3 regions of the Pseudomonas sp. 3-2 genome follow, and region 3 is predicted to be linked to each of the others. Evidence: predicted binding sites of a transcription regulator. Region 3 holds the regulator's gene; each other region holds the start of a gene.
What was found. Region 3 encodes FliA, which starts transcription of late flagellar genes. Its sites were predicted from a motif close to CTAAAGTTTNNNNNNNNNNNGCCGNTAA; they were not measured.

Region 1 (6,052 bases), 2.7 Mb from region 3:
CCTGATCGAAGCCGGGCCACGGGTGCTGCCAGCCCTGCCTGAGCGGATCAGCGGGCCGGTGCACAAGACCCTGGAGAAACTCGGGGTCAACGTGATGACCAACGCCTCGGTCAGCCAGGTCACCGCTGACAGCCTGATCACCGCCGATGGCAACGAGATCAAGGCCAGTCTGAAAGTCTGGGCCGCCGGGATCCGCGCACCGGGTTTCCTCAAGGACATCGATGGCCTGGAAACCAACCGCATCAATCAGCTGCAAGTGCTGCCGACGCTGCAAACCACCCGCGACGAGAACATTTTCGCCTTCGGTGACTGCGCCGCCTGCCCGCAACCGGGCTCGGATCGCAACGTTCCACCACGGGCCCAGGCTGCGCACCAGCAGGCGTCGCTGCTGGCCAAATCGCTGAAGCTGCGCATCGAAGGCAAAACCCTGCCGGAGTACAAGTACACCGACTACGGCTCGCTGATTTCGCTGTCGCGTTTCTCGGCGGTGGGTAACCTGATGGGCAACCTGACCGGCAGCGTGATGCTCGAGGGCTGGCTGGCGCGGATGTTCTACGTGTCGCTATACCGCATGCACCAGATGGCGCTTTATGGGCCGTTCCGCACGGCGATGCTGATGCTCGGCAGCAAGATCGGACGCGGCACCGAACCACGCCTGAAGCTGCACTGATGTAAAAACACCGTGGGGGCGGGCTCGCCCTCACGGTGTTTTGTTTTCTACTGTATCTGCCCTCGCTTTCCCCACCTTCGCTTACAAACGCCCCGCTCCTCGACACAGACGCGATACACCGCCACCGCTTAATGGCCACACCCGAGCACACCTGCTCCGGCTTGATCGCCCTTAACGTGTGGTTGCGCTGTGCAACCGAAGGAGAATGCAATGTCCCGTACTTCGAAAATCGGCAAAAACTCCCTTGGCCTGGTCGGTGCCGTACTGGCCGGCGGCATGATGCTGTCCGGCTCGGTGTTTGCCGCGCAACCGCTGGCCCAGGGCTACATGGTCGCTTCGGCCGAGACCTCGGTGAAAACCCCGGAAGGCAAATGCGGTGAAGGCAAATGCGGCGATGCGTCGATGGCCAAGACCGACACCGATGGCGACGGCAAGGTCTCCCGCGCCGAGTTTCTGAAAGTTGCACCGAAGTCCGACTTCGACAAGATCGACACCAACCACGACGGCTTCATCGACGAGCAAGAGGCGTACAACAACGTCAAAGCCAATTTCGAAGCCAACGGCAAGAAAATGCCGAAAGGTCTGTTCGAACACCTGAAAGACCAGGACGGTGCCTGATTTTTTCAGCCCGGCCGACAAAACAAAGCCGCGCTTTCTCTGACGAGACGCGCGGCTTTTTCACGCCTGCATGATTACAGCTGGAAGCGCCGCACCATGCCCTGCAGGGCATTGGCCAGTTGCGACAGTTCATGACTCGACGCATTGGTTTGATCGGCACCCGCCGCCGAGCGCACCGACAGGTCGCGAATGTTCACCAGGTTGCGATCCACTTCCCGCGCCACTTGCGCCTGCTCTTCGGCGGCGCTGGCGATCACCAGATTGCGCTCGTGGATTTCGTGTACCGACGCCGTGATCGTCTGCAACGCTTCACCGGCTCGCTCGGCCAGCAGCAGCGTGGTGGCGGCGCGCGAGGCACTGGCCTGCATCGACGCCAGCGCCAGGCTCGAACCGTTGCGCATGCCCTGCACCATTTGCTCGATTTCCTGGGTCGATTGCTGAGTGCGATAAGCCAGCGCGCGAACCTCATCGGCAACCACCGCAAACCCGCGCCCGCTCTCCCCGGCTCGCGCTGCTTCGATGGCGGCGTTGAGCGCCAGCAGGTTGGTCTGCTCGGCGATCGCTCGAATCACGTCCAGCACTTTGCCGATGTCCTGCGACTGGTTGGCCAGCGATTGCACCAGTTCGCCGGTGTGCTCGACTTCGCTGGCCAGGGCGTTGATGGCGTCGGCAGTTTCGCTGACCCGTTCCTGGCCCAACTGCGCCGATTCGCTGGACTGGCGGGTGGCGTCGGACGTCGACACCGCATTGCGGGCGACTTCCTCAACCGCCGTAGTCATCTCGTTGACGGCGGTGGCGGCCTGTTCGATTTCGTTGTTCTGTTGTTGCAGTCCTTGCGTGCTGTCATGGGTGACCGCGCTCAGTTCGTCGGAAGCGGTCGCCAGTTGCGTGGCCGAGCCGCTGATGCCCTGCAGGGTTTCGCGCAGGTTCTGCTGCATGGTTGCCAACGCCTTGAGCAGCCGGCTGACTTCATCGTTGCCGTGAGTTTCGATCGGGCGGGTCAGATCGCCTCTGGCGACGTGCTCAGCAGCGTCGACAGCGACGCTCAGGGGGCGGACGATGCTACGGGTGAGCAACATGGCCAGAGCCACGGTGGCCAGCGCCGCCAGCGCGATAAACAGGGTCACGATGGTGCGCGAGGTTTCGTAGTGGGCCGCAGAGTTCTGGCTTTCGGCGGCGACCTGGCGGGCGAACAGATCCGCCAGGTCGTTGAGTTGTTTACCGGAGCCGTCGACCACGGTTTTCATGTCCACCAGCAGCAGTTTGGTCAGCTCGTCGCGCTTGCCCTGCTCGGCGAGGGTGAACGACTGGGCGATCCCGGTGCGGTAGGCGGCAAAGGTTTTCTTGAACTGTTCATACAACTGCTGACCTTCCGGGGTGGTCACCAGTCGATCATAGGCGGCGATTTTCTCGCTCAACTCTTTGTCCCGGGTGTCCATCTGGCTGCGGTACGTGGCGATGTTGGCCGGATCCTGATCCAGCGCCATGCGCAGGGAGATGGTGCGGATGCGCAGCATGATCTCGCGAATTTCGTCGCCGCCACGAATGCTCGGCAGCCACTGGGTCTCCACCGCCACTTCACTGTCGCGGATGCTCGACATCTGCCCCAGCGCGAACACCCCAAGCAACGCCACCAGTAACGCGATCAGGGCAAAGCCCAGAGCGGCGCGGGGAGCAATATTCAACTGACGAAGCAACATGACGAACGCCCTTTTTCTTGTATTGGCAGAATTCAGGGGCGTTTGATGCGGCAGGCCCCTTTCGTTAGCGGGCTATCGGCAAGTTGTATGACGACTTGAATGAAACATTTCCGGAGGGCAAAAAAAATCCCCGTATCTTTCGATACGAGGATTTTTAATATGGTCGGGGTAAGGGGATTCGAACTCCTGACATCCTGCTCCCAAAGCAGGCGCGCTACCGGACTGCGCTATACCCCGGTAAAAAAAAGGCGATCTTTCAAAGATCGCCTTCTTCGATCAGCGCTTTTGGCCTCTGATCTTAAGATTCGATCCCAGTGTTACCTGGTTTCAAAAATGGTGGGTCGTGTGGGATTCGAACCTACGACCAATTGGTTAAAAGCCAACTGCTCTACCAACTGAGCTAACGACCCAAAAATGGTCGGGGTAAGGGGATTCGAACTCCTGACATCCTGCTCCCAAAGCAGGCGCGCTACCGGACTGCGCTATACCCCGGTTTGAAATTGGCTCCGTGACCAGGACTCGAACCTGGGACCCAATGATTAACAGTCATTTGCTCTACCGACTGAGCTATCACGGAACTACACATTTCAATTTACTACGGTGAAACTTGCAGCTTCTCGACATCGTTTTCGCATCGCTGCGTTCGTGTGTCTGAGGCGCGCTATTCTACAACCTAGAACACCTCTGTCAACCCCCTAAATTGCTTTCAAGTTAATGATTTGCAACTTATTTCAGATTTCTGCCCAGTGAGCTGAAACCGTGTTGGTGACTGACTGCGGGGCGCACTTTACAAGCCTTTTCCTTTGAGTTCAACAGCCTGGCGAAAAAAAAGGCCTCGCATTGCGAGGCCTTGATGACGACACCACCGTCGAGCGTCAGTTGAACGTGATCTCGTCGTTCTCCACGACGCCGGTCGCGGTCTCGCCTGGCAGGAAACGCCCCGACAGGATCAACTGTGCCAACGGGTTCTCGATCCAGCGCTGGATCGCCCGCTTCAGCGGCCGTGCGCCATAGACCGGGTCATAGCCGACAGCAATCAGCTTGTCCATCGCTTCCGGGCTCAGTTCCAGCTTCAGCTCGCGCTCGGCCAGACGGCTGCGCAGACGGCCCAGCTGGATCTCGGTAATGCCCGCGATCTGATCCCGCGCCAATGGCTCGAAGATCACTACTTCGTCGACCCGGTTGATGAACTCCGGACGGAAATGGGTGGAAATCGCATCCATCACCGCTGCCCGTTGTGCTTCACGATCACCGACCAGTTCCTGGATCTGCATCGAACCGAGATTGGAGGTCATGACGATCACGGTATTGCGGAAGTCCACCGTGCGGCCATGGCTGTCGGTCAGACGGCCATCCTCCAGCACTTGCAGCAGGATGTTGAACACGTCCGGGTGCGCCTTCTCGACTTCGTCCAGCAGGATCACCGAGTAAGGCTTGCGCCGTACCGCTTCGGTCAGGTAACCGCCCTCTTCATAGCCGACGTAGCCCGGTGGTGCACCGATCAGCCGCGCCACGGAATGTTTCTCCATGAACTCGGACATGTCGATCCGCACCATCGCCTCTTCAGTGTCGAAGAGGAACTCGGCCAGCGCCTTGCACAGCTCGGTTTTACCGACACCGGTCGGGCCGAGGAACATGAACGAGCCGCTCGGACGATTCGGGTCGGACAACCCGGCCCGGGAACGCCGCACCGCATTGGCTACCGCCACCACCGCTTCGTCCTGACCGATCACGCGCTGATGCAACAGGCTTTCCATCTTCATCAGCTTGTCGCGCTCGCCTTCGAGCATTTTCGACACCGGAATGCCGGTCCACTTCGAAACGACTTCGGCGATTTCCTCTTCGGTCACCTTGCTGCGCAGCAACTGGTTTTCGCTTTTGCCGTGCTGGTCGACCATCTGCAGACTGCGCTCCAGATCCGGGATCACCCCGTACTGCAACTCGGCCATGCGGTTCAGGTCGCCTTTACGGCGCGCGGCTTCCAGTTCCTGACGGGACTGTTCGATCTTCTGCTGAATCTGCGCAGAGCCCTGCACCTCGGCTTTTTCCGAGTTCCAGATTTCTTCCAGATCGGAGTACTCACGCTCGTGGCGATCGATTTCTTCCTGGAGTTTCTCCAGACGTTTCTTCGCCGCGTCGTCGCTTTCTTTCTTCAGTGCCTGGGATTCCACCTTCAGTTGAATCAGGCGCCGCTCCAGGCGATCCAGCACTTCCGGCTTGGAGTCGATCTCCATGCGGATACGGCTGGCCGCTTCGTCGATCAGGTCGATCGCCTTGTCCGGCAGCTGTCGGTCAGTGATGTAACGATGGCTGAGCTTGGCTGCCGCGATGATCGCGCCGTCGGTGATCGCCACCTTGTGGTGAACCTCGTAACGCTCCTTGAGGCCACGCAGGATCGCGATGGTGTCTTCTTCGCTCGGCTCGTCCACCAGCACTTTCTGGAAGCGCCGCTCGAGGGCCGCATCCTTCTCTATATATTGGCGGTACTCGTTGAGCGTGGTCGCGCCGACGCAGTGCAGCTCACCACGGGCCAGAGCCGGCTTGAGCATGTTGCCGGCGTCCATCGAGCCTTCGCCCTTGCCGGCGCCGACCATGGTGTGCAGTTCGTCGATGAACAGAATGATCTGCCCTTCCTGCTTCGACAGCTCGTTGAGCAGCGCTTTCAGGCGCTCTTCGAACTCACCGCGATACTTGGCGCCGGCAATCAGCGCACCCATATCGAGGGACAGCAGGCGTTTACCACGCAGGCCATCCGGCACTTCGCCGTTGATGATGCGCTGGGCCAGCCCTTCGGCAATCGCGGTTTTACCCACGCCAGGCTCGCCGATCAGTACCGGGTTGTTCTTGGTGCGGCGTTGCAGGACCTGAATGGTGCGACGGATTTCATCGTCACGGCCAATCACCGGGTCAAGCTTGCCTTCTTCGGCGCGCTTGGTCAGGTCGACGGTGTATTTATCCAGCGCCTGACGGGACTCTTCATGGTTGGCGTCGTTGACTGCCTCACCACCGCGCAGGTTGTTGATTGCATTCTCCAGGGCTTTCTTGCTCACGCCCTGGCCGAGCA
Region 2 (6,052 bases), 1.4 Mb from region 3:
CCTGTGCGCCTCAGTGCGCGACAAGCGAATCAGTGGACGCTGCGGAGAGTCTCGATCGACTCATACGCATACGTCTTTACTTGTACATACAAGCATATGCAATCAAGCGGCCAACTTGTTGGAGGGCTGTTCAATAAAAATTCCGAACAGGGCTGCAGAGCGCCTGAATCAAGGGCTCTGGCGTCCATGAAATTTTTCGCGGGGTGGATTGAGGGTGACGAGAGGTTGTTACGGAAGCGTGGTTCTGCGCCACGCTGGGGCGTTCGGTAACAAGTTGGTGCGCATTTCGGGAACGTCGGGACGAAAAAAAACCGCTGCTTTCAAAGCAGCGGTTTTTGATCGTTTCCCACGAAGAGCGTGTGAAGGATCAGCGCGGGGACAGTTCGATCACGCAGCAGCCGGCATTGACGGCGATCTCGGTCAGCCCGGTGTTACCGTCCAGTTGCAGACAGTCATGGCGGCCGAGTTGCGACGCACTGTCACCGACCGTGACCTCCAGCAATTCGCTGACGCTGAAGACCAGCACGGTGCTCGCCGAACTGAAAAACCGCTGTTCGCCGTCCAGCCATTGCAGGCGTGCGCTATAACGCTGGGGCGAGTAGATCAGGTTGAAGTCACGGATCGCGCCGCCGAGCAAGGTGCAGGACACCTGGCTTTCGCCGCTGAAGGCAAACGGGTCGAGGGGTAACAACGGTTGGGTATCGTCGCCGTCGACACACAGGGTCATGCCGTCGCCCTGCAACACCGTGATGACCCGCTGGTAACCGGCGAAGGTCGAAAAGCCGCCGGATTCGGCGATGTCGGCAATCGACAGACGCCAGCCAAAACCGTCGAGGCCGGCGCCGGCGTCACGGGTGATTTCCTCGGTGCTGCCGCCGCCGTTTTTCCACGGCATGCGCGGGTAGCCTTCGGCGCGTAAAACCTTCAAACCATTCATTTATGCTCTCTATTTATGGAACCGTCCTTCCAGACGATGACGGGAACCGGGGTGAATCAGGCGTGCCGCCGTGACCGGCTGACGGCCCGACCAGGTACGACGGCGGATCAGCAGGCACGGCTCGCCTTTTTCGATCTGCAGCAATTTGCATTCGGACGCTTCGGCAAGAATCGCTTCGACCACGTGCTCACCTTCGGTCAGCGGCGCGACCTGGTTCAGGTAGGCGTAAGGCGTTTGCAGGGTGAAGTCCTGCTTGAGGTATTCCGGGGCGACCAACGCATTGACGAAGCGGTCTTCGATTTGCACAGGAATATCGTTTTCGTAGTGCACGATCAGCGAGTGAAAGACCTTTTGCCCTTCGCGCATATCCAGCGCCAGCGCGCGCTCGGAGCCGGCGGCCTCTTCTTCCAGGGTGATCACCTGGCAGGTGTGGCGATGGCCACGGGAGGCGATTTCGTCGGCGATGTTGTGCACCTCGAACAGCGCGGACTGGCTCTTCGGTTCGGCGACAAACGTGCCGACGCCTTGCATGCGTACCAGCAGACCGTCGGCGGTCATTTCCCGCAGTGCGCGGTTGATGGTCATGCGGCTGAAACCCAGCTGGCTGACCAGCTCGCTTTCCGACGGCACGCGGTAATGCGGCGGCCAGTTACCGCTGTCGATCTGCTGGGTGATCATCTGTTTGACGCGGGCGTACAAGGGCGCCGGACTGTCGCCCATGTTCGCGGCCAACGGGGAGACTGGAGGCGGAGTCGGCACGGTGGATCCCTGTTCATTGGTGAAAGTGGCTAGCTTGCCGGAGTTTACCGGGCAGGCAAACGTCTGTATATGTATATACAAATAACACACGATGGGGTGCTGAACCATGTCCGCCTTCTTTGCCGAACGCGCGCTGCTGCCTAACGGATGGGCCAACAATGTACGTCTCGAGGTCAGCGCCGATGGCGTGTTGACCCGAATCCAGGCCGATTCCACTGCAGACGGCGCCGAACGACTGAGCGGTCCGCTGCTGCCGGGGATGCCGAATCTGCACTCCCACGCGTTCCAGCGAGCGATGGCGGGACTGGCGGAAGTGGCCGGCAATCCCAACGACAGTTTCTGGACCTGGCGCGATCTGATGTATCGGCTCGTCGGAAAAATCAGCCCCGACCAGCTCGGTGTGATCGCCCGTCAGCTGTACATCGAAATGCTCAAGGCCGGTTACACCTCGGTCGCCGAATTCCATTACGTCCACCACGATAACAACGGCCAGCCTTACGCCGATCCGGCCGAGCTGGCCCTGCGTATCAGCCAGGCGGCCAGCTCGGCCGGCATCGGTCTGACGTTACTTCCCGTGCTCTACAGCCACAGCGGTTTCGGCGGCCAGACGCCGAACGAAGGCCAGCGCCGCTTCATCAACAGCACCGAAAGTTACCTGAAGCTGCAATCGCGTCTGCAACCGTTGCTGGCACAGCAAAAGGCGCAGTCGCTGGGCTTGTGCTTCCACTCGTTGCGCGCGGTCACGCCGCAGCAGATCAGCGAAGTGCTGGCGGCCAGCAACCAGCAATGCCCGGTGCACATCCACATCGCCGAACAGCAGAAGGAAGTCGACGACTGCCTGAGCTGGAGCGGACGTCGCCCGCTGCAATGGCTGTACGAAAACACCGAAGTCGATCAGCGCTGGTGCCTGGTCCACGCGACCCACGCCAATCCGGAAGAAGTCACGCTGATGGCCAAGAGTCGCGCCATCGCCGGCCTGTGCCTGACCACCGAGGCCAACCTCGGCGACGGGATTTTTCCGGCGGTGGATTTCCTCGCTCAGGGCGGGCGCATGGGCATCGGCTCCGACAGCCATGTGTCGTTGAGCGTGGTGGAAGAACTGCGCTGGCTGGAATACGGCCAGCGCCTGCGCGATCAGCGGCGCAATCGCTTGTATGGCGCGGATCAGCCGATGGTCGGCCGCACGTTGTATGACGCGGCGCTGGATGGAGGTGCTCAGGCGCTGGGCCAGCCGATCGGTGCGCTGGAGGTCGGCAAGCGTGCCGACTGGATTGTGCTCGATGGCAGCGATCCGTATCTGGCCACGGCCAGCGGTGACGGGATTCTCAATCGCTGGCTGTTTGCCGGCGGCGACCGTCAGGTGCGCGATGTGCTGGTCAATGGTCAGTGGGTCGTGCGGGAGGGGCGCCATGCCGGGGAAGAGGACAGCAATCGCGCCTTCACCCAGGTTCTGCGGGAGCTTTTGGGCTGACATAAAAAAACCTGTGGAGGGCGACCTCCACAGGTTTTTTGTTGCGCGTCAGTTGGACGTCTTGGCCATCTGCTGATCCGACGCCCGCCAGATCAGGCGCGTGGTGTCGTAACCCTGCTGACGCGCCTTGCTCAGCAGTTCCTCACGCACCACACCGTTGACGGTCGGCGTGCGGGACAACAACCACAGGTAACGACGACTCGGGTCGCCCACGAGCGCGGTCTTGTAGTCATCGCTGACGTACAGCACCCAGTATTGACCCTTCGCCACACCTGGAATCAGGCGCGAGAACCAGGTATCGAACTCGACCCACAGCTTGTCGGTCTTGCCCGGCACCTGTGGATAAGCCGTGCCTTTGACCTCTTCCCACTTCCAGTCTGCCGTCAGACAGCGGTTGTACACCGCGATATTGCCGTCGGGCTTGAGCGAGTAACGGGCTTCTGATTGCGCGCAATTGCGCTGGAAATACATCGGCAGACGCGCCAGCTCGTACCAGGTGCCTTGGTAACGCTTGAGATTGACACTGTTGACCGTCTTCGGCGCCAGCGGATCTTCACCGGATGTGGCGCAGCCAGCCAATACCAGGCCGGCCAAAAGGACAAGCAATAACCGCTTCATTGTTTTTCTCCCGTGGGCGCGTGGCCCCGGTTTACTTCAGGCCTTGGCCGGAAAACATCAGCACTTTGTCACCGGCGTACTGCACGCTGATAAAGCTGTTCTTGTCGCCCCAGGTGCAACTGGACATGCCCAGCGCGCCCGAGCAATCGGTGGGCTTGCCAAGCAGCGTCTCGACTTCGGACTTGGCCATGCCGGCCGAGAGCTTCGAATAGTTTTCCTGATTGACCTTGCTGCATGCGGCCAACAGCACGCAAAACGACAGCAGGGCGATAGATCGCAGCGACATGGTGTAACTCCTGGAGCGGAAGGGGGATGGCATGGCGCCAACCAGAAGCTTAGAAGAGAAAACCCCCGTCTGGTTCCCTGGCAGACCGGCTATTTGTTCGCCCGCTCGTCCGGCATTCATCGGTAAATCAGACACTTTGTGGGGCTATTGAGCATTTCGTCGACTTTCACAAAAGCCGCCTAATCTTTGGCGCGCCGCGGTCGAAATAAGAGCAGCGCAAAGCCCGATAGTGTGGCAAATTGCCGCCCTTTGTTGACCAGCCCCTTCGCGGTAGCTCTCTTAATGACCAGAAACATGAAGTTCAGCCACAAGATCTTGTTGGCTGCCGCCCTCGTGGTGGCCGTTGCATTCGCCTGTTTCATTTTTTTCAACGACTATCGCCAGCGCGAAGCCCTGCAAAGCAGCACCGAAGCGTCGATGCAGGAACTGGGCAGCCTGACCACCAGCAACATCCAGACCTGGCTGGAAAGCCGCATCCAGTTGCTGCAATCGATGGCGCAACAGGTTGTCGCCGACGGCAACGCCCCGGCCAGCCTGAAACGCATCATCGACCTGCCCGCCTACACCGGCAATTTCCAGCTCAGCTACTTCGGTGGCGCCGACGGCGTGATGTTCTCGGTCCCGGCCGGCAACCGCGCGCCGGATTACGACCCGCGCGCCCGTGGCTGGTACAAGGCCGCCAACGCTGCGCAACAGACCATCGTCACCGAACCGTACATCGCCGCCTCGTCGGGCAAACTGGTCATCACGGTCGCCACCCCGGTGCAGCGCCAGGGCCAGATGATCGGTGTGGCCGGCGCCGACATTGATCTGTCCAGCGTCAGCGCGATCATCAACTCGCTGAACTTCGGCGGCCACGGTCACGCGTTCATCGTCAGCGCCGACGGCAAAATCCTGATCCACCCGGACAGCAAGCTGGTGCTCAAGACCCTCGCCGAGGCCTATCCCAACGGTGCGCCGAAAGTCAGCCCGGGTCTGAAAGAAGTCGAGTTCGACGGCAAGACCCAACTGATCTCCTTCACCCGCGTCAACGGCGTGCCGTCGGCCGACTGGTACGTCGCGCTGGTGCTGGACAAGGACACCGCGTTCTCGATGCTCAGCGAATTCCGCACCTCGGCGCTGATCGCCATGGTCATTGCCGTAGTGATCATCATCGCCCTGCTCGGCATGCTGATCCGCGTCCTGATGCAGCCGCTGCTGACCATGGGCCGTGCCATGCACGACATCGCCGAAGGCGAAGGTGACCTGACCAAACGCCTGACCATCCACGGTCACGATGAATTCGGTGCGCTGGGGCTGTCGTTCAACCGTTTCGTCGAGCGCATCCACACCTCGATCCGCGAAGTCTCCTCGGCCACCGGCCAGGTCAACGAAGTCGCGCTGCGCGTGGTCGCGGCGTCGAACTCGTCGATGTTCAACTCCGACCAGCAGGCCTCGCGCACCAACAGCGTGGCCGCCGCGATCAACCAGCTCGGCGCCGCCGCCCAGGAAATCGCCCAGAACGCCGCCCTCGCCTCGCAGCACTCCAGTGATGCACGCAGCCTGGCCGAAGACGGCCAGCAGGTGGTGGATAAAACCATCCACGCGATGCAGCAGCTGTCGGCGAAGATCAGCGACTCCTGCGGCAACATCGAAACCCTGAACAGCAACACCGTGAACATCGGGCAGATTCTGGAAGTGATCACCAGCATCTCCCAGCAGACCAACCTGCTGGCGCTCAACGCCGCGATCGAAGCGGCCCGTGCCGGTGAGGCCGGTCGTGGTTTCGCGGTGGTCGCCGACGAAGTCCGCAACCTGGCGCACCGCACCCAGGATTCGGCGCAGCAAGTGCAGAAGATGATCGAAGAGCTGCAAGTCGGCGCGCGTCAGGCGGTCGGCATCATGACCGAGAGCCAGCGCGAGAGCGAAAGCAGCGTCGGCATCGCCAACCAGGCCGGCGAACGCCTGGGCAGCGTGACCCAGCGCATCGGCGAGATCGACG
Region 3 (6,052 bases):
GGCATGATCGCCAGCGTCAGCGGCACCTTGATGACGATCTTCGAGCCCTGGCCCTTGGTCGAGTAGATGTTGATCGAACCGTTGAGCTGGGAAATCTTGGTCTTCACCACGTCCATGCCGACACCGCGGCCGGACACATCGGAGATCTCGGTCTTGGTCGAGAAACCCGGGGCGAAAATCAGGTTGTAGCACTCGGTGTCGCTCAGGCGATCGGCGGCATCCTTGTCCATCACACCGCGTTTCACGGCGATGGCACGCAGGACGTTCGGGTCCATGCCTTTGCCGTCGTCGGAGATCGACAGCAGGATGTGGTCGCCTTCCTGCTCGGCCGCCAGGATCACCTTGCCGCCACGGGCCTTGCCCGAGGCTTCGCGTTCTTCCGGCGACTCGATGCCGTGGTCAACCGCGTTGCGCACCAAGTGGACCAGCGGGTCGGCCAATGCCTCGACGAGGTTCTTGTCGAGGTCGGTCTCTTCGCCCACCAGTTCCAGGTTGATCTCTTTCTTGAGCTGGCGTGCCAGGTCGCGAACCAGACGCGGGAAGCGGCCGAAGACTTTCTTGATCGGCTGCATCCGGGTCTTCATGACGGCGGTCTGCAAGTCGGCAGTGACCACGTCGAGGTTCGACACAGCCTTCTGCATCGACTCGTCGCCGCTGTTCAGGCCCAGACGCACCAGACGGTTACGTACCAGCACCAGCTCGCCGACCATGTTCATGATTTCGTCGAGACGCGCGGTATCAACGCGAACGGTGGTTTCGGCTTCGCTCGCCGGTTTTTCCGGTGGAGGGCTCGCCGGAGCACGGGCCGGAGCCGGTGCAGCAGCGGCGGCTGGCTTGGCCGGTTCAGCTTTCGGCTCAGGCGCTTTCGCAGCAGGTTTTGCCGCGGCGGCCGGGGCCTTCGCAGCAGGCGTTGCAACAGCCGAAGCATTGCCAGCAGTCACGACCGCACCGGTGGCGACGTCAGTGAATTTGCCTTTGCCATGCAGATCGTCGAGCAGCGATTCGAACTCGTGGTCGCTGATCAGATCGCTACCGGCCGCAGCGGCTGCCGGAGCCGCCGGCGCAGGCACCGAAGCAATCGCCGACTCCAGCGCATCGACGGCAAAGTTGCCCTTGCCGTGCAACTGATCGAGCAAGGCTTCGAATTCGTCGTCGGTAATGTCCGAGCTGTCGCCCGCCGCCGGGGCAGCAGGTGCAGCGGCCGCCGGAGCTACGGCGTCGGCCGCGAACTGGCCTTTGCCATGCAACTGGTCGAGCAGCGACTCGAACTCGGCGTCGGTGATTTCATCGCTGGCCGCTTCGGTGGAAGCAGGCGCAGCGGCAGCCGCCGGGGCTTCGGCTTCGGCCTTGACGGCGTTCAGCGAGTCCAGCAACTGTTCAAATTCGTTATCGGTGATGTCGCCCGAATCGCCTTCGACGACCAGCTCTTCGATCATCTCGGCAACCGGCGAAGCCGGGGCTTCATCCGCCGATTGCGGTTCGGCCAGACGCGCCAGGGCAGCCAGCAGTTCCGGGGTGGCGGCGGTGATCGGGCTGCGATCGCGGACTTCGCTGAACATGCTGTTCACCGCGTCCAGCGCTTCGAGCACCACGTCCATCAGTTCTGCATCGACGCGTCGTTCACCCTTGCGCAGGATGTCGAACACGTTTTCGGCGATGTGACAGCACTCCACCAGCTCGTTGAGCTGAAGGAAGCCGGCGCCCCCTTTTACAGTGTGGAAACCGCGAAAAATTGCGTTGAGCAGATCTGCGTCATCCGGGCGGCTTTCCAGCTCGACCAGTTGTTCGGACAGTTGCTCAAGAATCTCGCCGGCCTCAACCAGGAAATCCTGAAGGATCTCTTCATCGGCGCCGAAGCTCATTAATGGGGTGCTCCTACAGGTCTAAAAACCCAAAAAACCTATAATTCCAAAACTCTAGAATCCAAGGCTGGATAACAAATCGTCCACATCGTCCTGACCGGACACAACGTCTTCTCGTTTATCGGCATGAATCTGCGGACCTTCACCCTGCGAGAGATGTTTTTGTGGATCTTTTTCAGCAAGCATCGCCGCACGGTCATGTTCGATGCCCGCAAAGCGGTCCACCTGGCTGGCCATGAGCACGAGCTTGAGCAGGTTGCTTTCGACTTCGGTGACCAATTGGGTCACGCGCTTGATCACCTGGCCGGTGAGGTCCTGGTAATCCTGGGCGAGCAGAATGTCATTCAGATTGCTCGACACCGCGCGGTTGTCCGCGCTGCTGCGTGCCAGAAAACCGTCGACCCGGCGCGCCAGTTCACGGAACTCTTCAGCCCCGACCTCACGACGCATGAAACGGCCCCAATCGGCGCTCAAGGCCTGGGCTTCGTCAGCCAGGCCATTGACCACAGGGGTCGCGCTTTCCACCAGATCCATGGTGCGGTTGGCGGCAGCTTCGGTCAGTTTGACCACGTAGCCCAGGCGCTCGGTAGCGTCGGTAATCTGCGACACTTCCTCAGCCTGCGGCATGTGCGGATCGATCTGGAAATTGACGATCGCACTGTGCAGTTCACGTGTGAGCTTGCCCACTTCCTGGTACAGGCCACGGTCACGGGTCTGATTGAGCTCATGGATCAGTTGCACCGCGTCGCCGAACTTGCCTTTTTCAAGGCTTTCGACCAGTTCGACCGCGTGTTTTTTCAGGGTCGACTCAAAATCGCCCTGTGAAGATTCGTTATGCTCCATAGCTCCCCCGCGCGTTCATCAGCCGATGCGTTCGAAAATCTTCTCGATTTTTTCTTTCAACGCCTGGGCCGTGAAAGGTTTGACCACATAGCCGTTCACGCCGGCCTGGGCCGCTTCGATGATCTGCTCGCGCTTGGCTTCAGCGGTCACCATCAGCACCGGCAGGTGCTTGAGCTTTTCATCGGCGCGCACGTGGCGCAGCAGGTCGATACCGGTCATGCCGGGCATGTTCCAGTCGGTCACCAGAAAGTCGATGCTGCCGCTGTTGAGCACCGGAATGGCAGTGGTGCCATCGTCGGCTTCAACGGTGTTGGTGAACCCCAGATCACGCAACAGGTTCTTGATGATCCGCCGCATCGTTGAGAAGTCATCAACGATGAGGATTTTCATGTCTTTGTTCAATTCGACCTCCAAGCAGTCTTAAACGCGCCCAGCACCTGGACGCGCCATTTCAATCAATCCGGCAAAACACTCGACGACTGTCTGGAGCACAACAGATCGAGACCGGTGCCGTTCACCACCGCACCAGCCTCGTTCGCAGTGTCCCCACACTGCCTTCAGCGCGCTCGCCACTCCCCCAAACGCCCCCGCAAGCGGGCCGCGCACTGGCTGTGTAACTGGCTGACCCGCGATTCACTGACGCCAAGGACTTCACCGATCTCCTTGAGGTTCAGCTCTTCGTCGTAGTACAGCGCCAACACCAGTCGCTCACGCTCCGGCAAATTGGCAATCGCGTCCGCCAGCGCGGCCTGGAAACGTTCGTCTTCCAGATCGCGCGACGGCTCCAGATGAGCACTGGCGCCATCCTCGTGCAGCCCTTCGTGTTCGCCGTCCTGCAACAGGTCGTCGAAACTGAACAGCCGGCTGCCCAGGGTGTCGTTCAAAATCCCGTAGTAATCGTCGAGACTCAATTGGAGTTCGGCCGCAACTTCGTGATCTTTAGCGTCACGGCCGGTTTTAGCTTCAATCGAGCGAATTGCGTCGCTGACCATACGGGTGTTGCGGTGAACCGAGCGCGGTGCCCAATCCCCTTTTCGGACTTCATCGAGCATCGCACCGCGGATCCGGATGCCCGCGTACGTTTCAAAACTGGCGCCCTTGCTGGCGTCGTATTTGGTCGAGACTTCGAGCAGGCCGATCATCCCGGCCTGGATCAGGTCTTCGACCTGCACACTGGCCGGCAATCGCGCCAGCAAGTGGTAGGCGATGCGTTTGACCAGTGGCGCGTAACGCTCGATCAGCTCGTACTGCGCGTCACGCGCCGACTTTTTGTAAAGGTTCATACCGCTGGCGGTCATAGCACAGGTCCTGCCGTTTGCTGCACGAGGCGCTCGACGAAAAATTCGAGGTGGCCGCGCGGGTTGGCGGGCAGCGGCCAGGTGTCGACCTTCTGTGCGATCGCCTTGAACGCCAGCGCGCACTTGGAACGCGGGAAGGCTTCATAGACCGCACGCTGCTTCTGCACCGCCTTGCGCACGCTTTCGTCGTACGGCACCGCGCCGACGTATTGTAGGGCGACGTCGAGGAAGCGATCCGTGACCTTGGTCAACTTGGCGAACAGGTTGCGACCTTCCTGCGGGCTCTGGGCCATGTTGGCCAGGACGCGGAAGCGGTTCATGCCGTAGTCGCGGTTGAGCAGTTTGATCAGCGCGTAAGCGTCGGTGATCGAGGTCGGCTCGTCGCAGACCACCAGCAACACTTCTTGCGCCGCGCGAACGAAACTGACTACCGAGTCACCGATACCCGCAGCGGTGTCGATCACCAGCACGTCGAGGTTGTCGCCGATGTCGCTGAACGCCTGGATCAGGCCGGCATGCTGGGCCGGGCTCAGGTGAACCATGCTCTGGGTGCCGGAAGCGGCCGGCACGATGCGGATCCCGCCGGGGCCCTGCAACAGCACGTCGCGCAGCTCGCAGCGGCCTTCGATCACGTCGGCCAGGGTGCGTTTTGGGGTGAGGCCCAGCAGAACGTCGACGTTCGCCAGCCCCAGGTCGGCGTCCAGCAGCATGACCCGACGGCCAAGCTCTGCCAGCGCCAGGGACAAGTTCACTGACACATTAGTCTTGCCGACGCCACCTTTGCCGCCGGTCACCGCGATCACCTGTACGGGATGCATGCTGCCCATGTTATTTCTTTACCTTGTCTTGCATAGACGGAGGCCACATTACTGGCTGCGCGTTCACAACCGGAACAATGCATGGCAGACCATCGATGTAGGTACAAAAACGGTTCATTACCTCAGCCAACCTGCTTGGTCGGACTGTGGTAGATATCAGCGAACATGTCAGCCATGGCTTCTTCGCTGGGTTCTTCCTGCATTTGCACACTGACGGCGCGGCTGACCAGTTGATGACGGCGCGGCAGATGCAGATCATCCGGAATACGCGGCCCATCGGTCAGGTAGGCGACCGGCAGTTCGTGACTGATCGCCAGGCTCAGCACTTCGCCAAGGCTGGCCGTCTCATCCAGTTTAGTCAGGATGCAGCCGGCGAGCCCGCAACGCTTGTAACTGTGATACGCGGCGGTTAGAACCTGTTTCTGGCTGGTGGTTGCCAGCACCAGATAATTTTTCGACCGAATGCCACGACCGGCCAGGCTTTCCAGCTGCATGCGCAGCGCCGGATCGCTGGCCTGCAGGCCGGCGGTATCGATCAGCACCACGCGTTTGCGCAGCAGTGGATCCAGCGCCTGCACCAGGGACTGGCCCGGATCGACGTGGGTCACCGACACATTGAGGATGCGACCCAGAGTCTTGAGCTGCTCCTGCGCGCCGATGCGGAAACTGTCCATGCTCACCAGCGCGATGTTCTGCGCGCCGTACTTGAGCACGTAGCGGGCGGCCAGTTTGGCGAGGGTGGTGGTCTTGCCCATGCCGGCCGGGCCGACCATGGCAATCACCCCACCCTCTTCCAACGGCTCGACTTCCGGTACGGCAATCATTCGTGCCAAGTGCGCCAGCAACATGCGCCAGGCCTGACGCGGTTCGTCGATCTCGGTGATCATCGACAGCAGATCACGGGACAACGGGCCGGACAAACCGATGCGTTGCAGACGACGGTACAGATTGGCCTGGGCCGGACGGCTGCCTTGCAGCTGGTTCCAGGCCAGGGTGCCGAGTTGCACTTCCATCAGTTCGCGCAGGCTGTTGAGCTCGAAGCGCATCGAGTCCAGTGCACGCGGGTCGACGCCAGCGGCGGCCGGTGCAGGCGCCGGGGCTGGGCGGGCCGGCGCCTCGTAAGTGGGTTCGGTCAGGGGTTCGGCAGCGGTCAGCGGCAGGCCGGCCGTCAACGGCAGCCCGGCGAACAACTGGCGATTGGTGTTGCCGTCGGCTTCGCCACGCAGGCTCA

Region 1: the regulator FliA is predicted to act here: its motif matches at 3,061-3,088, upstream of K3819_RS24810 (methyl-accepting chemotaxis protein).
Region 2: the regulator FliA is predicted to act here: its motif matches at 4,251-4,278, upstream of K3819_RS01725 (methyl-accepting chemotaxis protein).

The regions. Positions count from the first base shown of each region.
Region 1 is NZ_CP081200.1:5,471,236-5,477,287, forward strand. It holds gene K3819_RS24800 (NAD(P)/FAD-dependent oxidoreductase) at 1-670, shown strand, start outside; gene K3819_RS24805 (hypothetical protein) at 881-1,288, shown strand; gene K3819_RS24810 (methyl-accepting chemotaxis protein) at 1,363-2,988, opposite strand; tRNA gene K3819_RS24815 (tRNA-Pro) at 3,149-3,225, opposite strand; tRNA gene K3819_RS24820 (tRNA-Lys) at 3,323-3,398, opposite strand; tRNA gene K3819_RS24825 (tRNA-Pro) at 3,404-3,480, opposite strand; tRNA gene K3819_RS24830 (tRNA-Asn) at 3,490-3,565, opposite strand; gene clpB (ATP-dependent chaperone ClpB) at 3,864-6,052, opposite strand, start outside.
Region 2 is NZ_CP081200.1:379,942-385,993, reverse strand. It holds gene K3819_RS01750 (HutD family protein) at 368-937, opposite strand; gene hutC (histidine utilization repressor) at 947-1,657, opposite strand; gene K3819_RS01740 (formimidoylglutamate deiminase) at 1,803-3,167, shown strand; gene K3819_RS01735 (lipocalin family protein) at 3,216-3,785, opposite strand; gene K3819_RS01730 (hypothetical protein) at 3,817-4,071, opposite strand; gene K3819_RS01725 (methyl-accepting chemotaxis protein) at 4,354-6,052, shown strand, end outside.
Region 3 is NZ_CP081200.1:1,773,761-1,779,812, reverse strand. It holds gene K3819_RS08065 (chemotaxis protein CheA) at 1-1,862, opposite strand, end outside; gene K3819_RS08060 (protein phosphatase CheZ) at 1,917-2,705, opposite strand; gene K3819_RS08055 (chemotaxis response regulator CheY) at 2,724-3,095, opposite strand; gene fliA (RNA polymerase sigma factor FliA) at 3,263-4,003, opposite strand; gene fleN (flagellar synthesis regulator FleN) at 4,000-4,830, opposite strand; gene flhF (flagellar biosynthesis protein FlhF) at 4,944-6,052, opposite strand, start outside.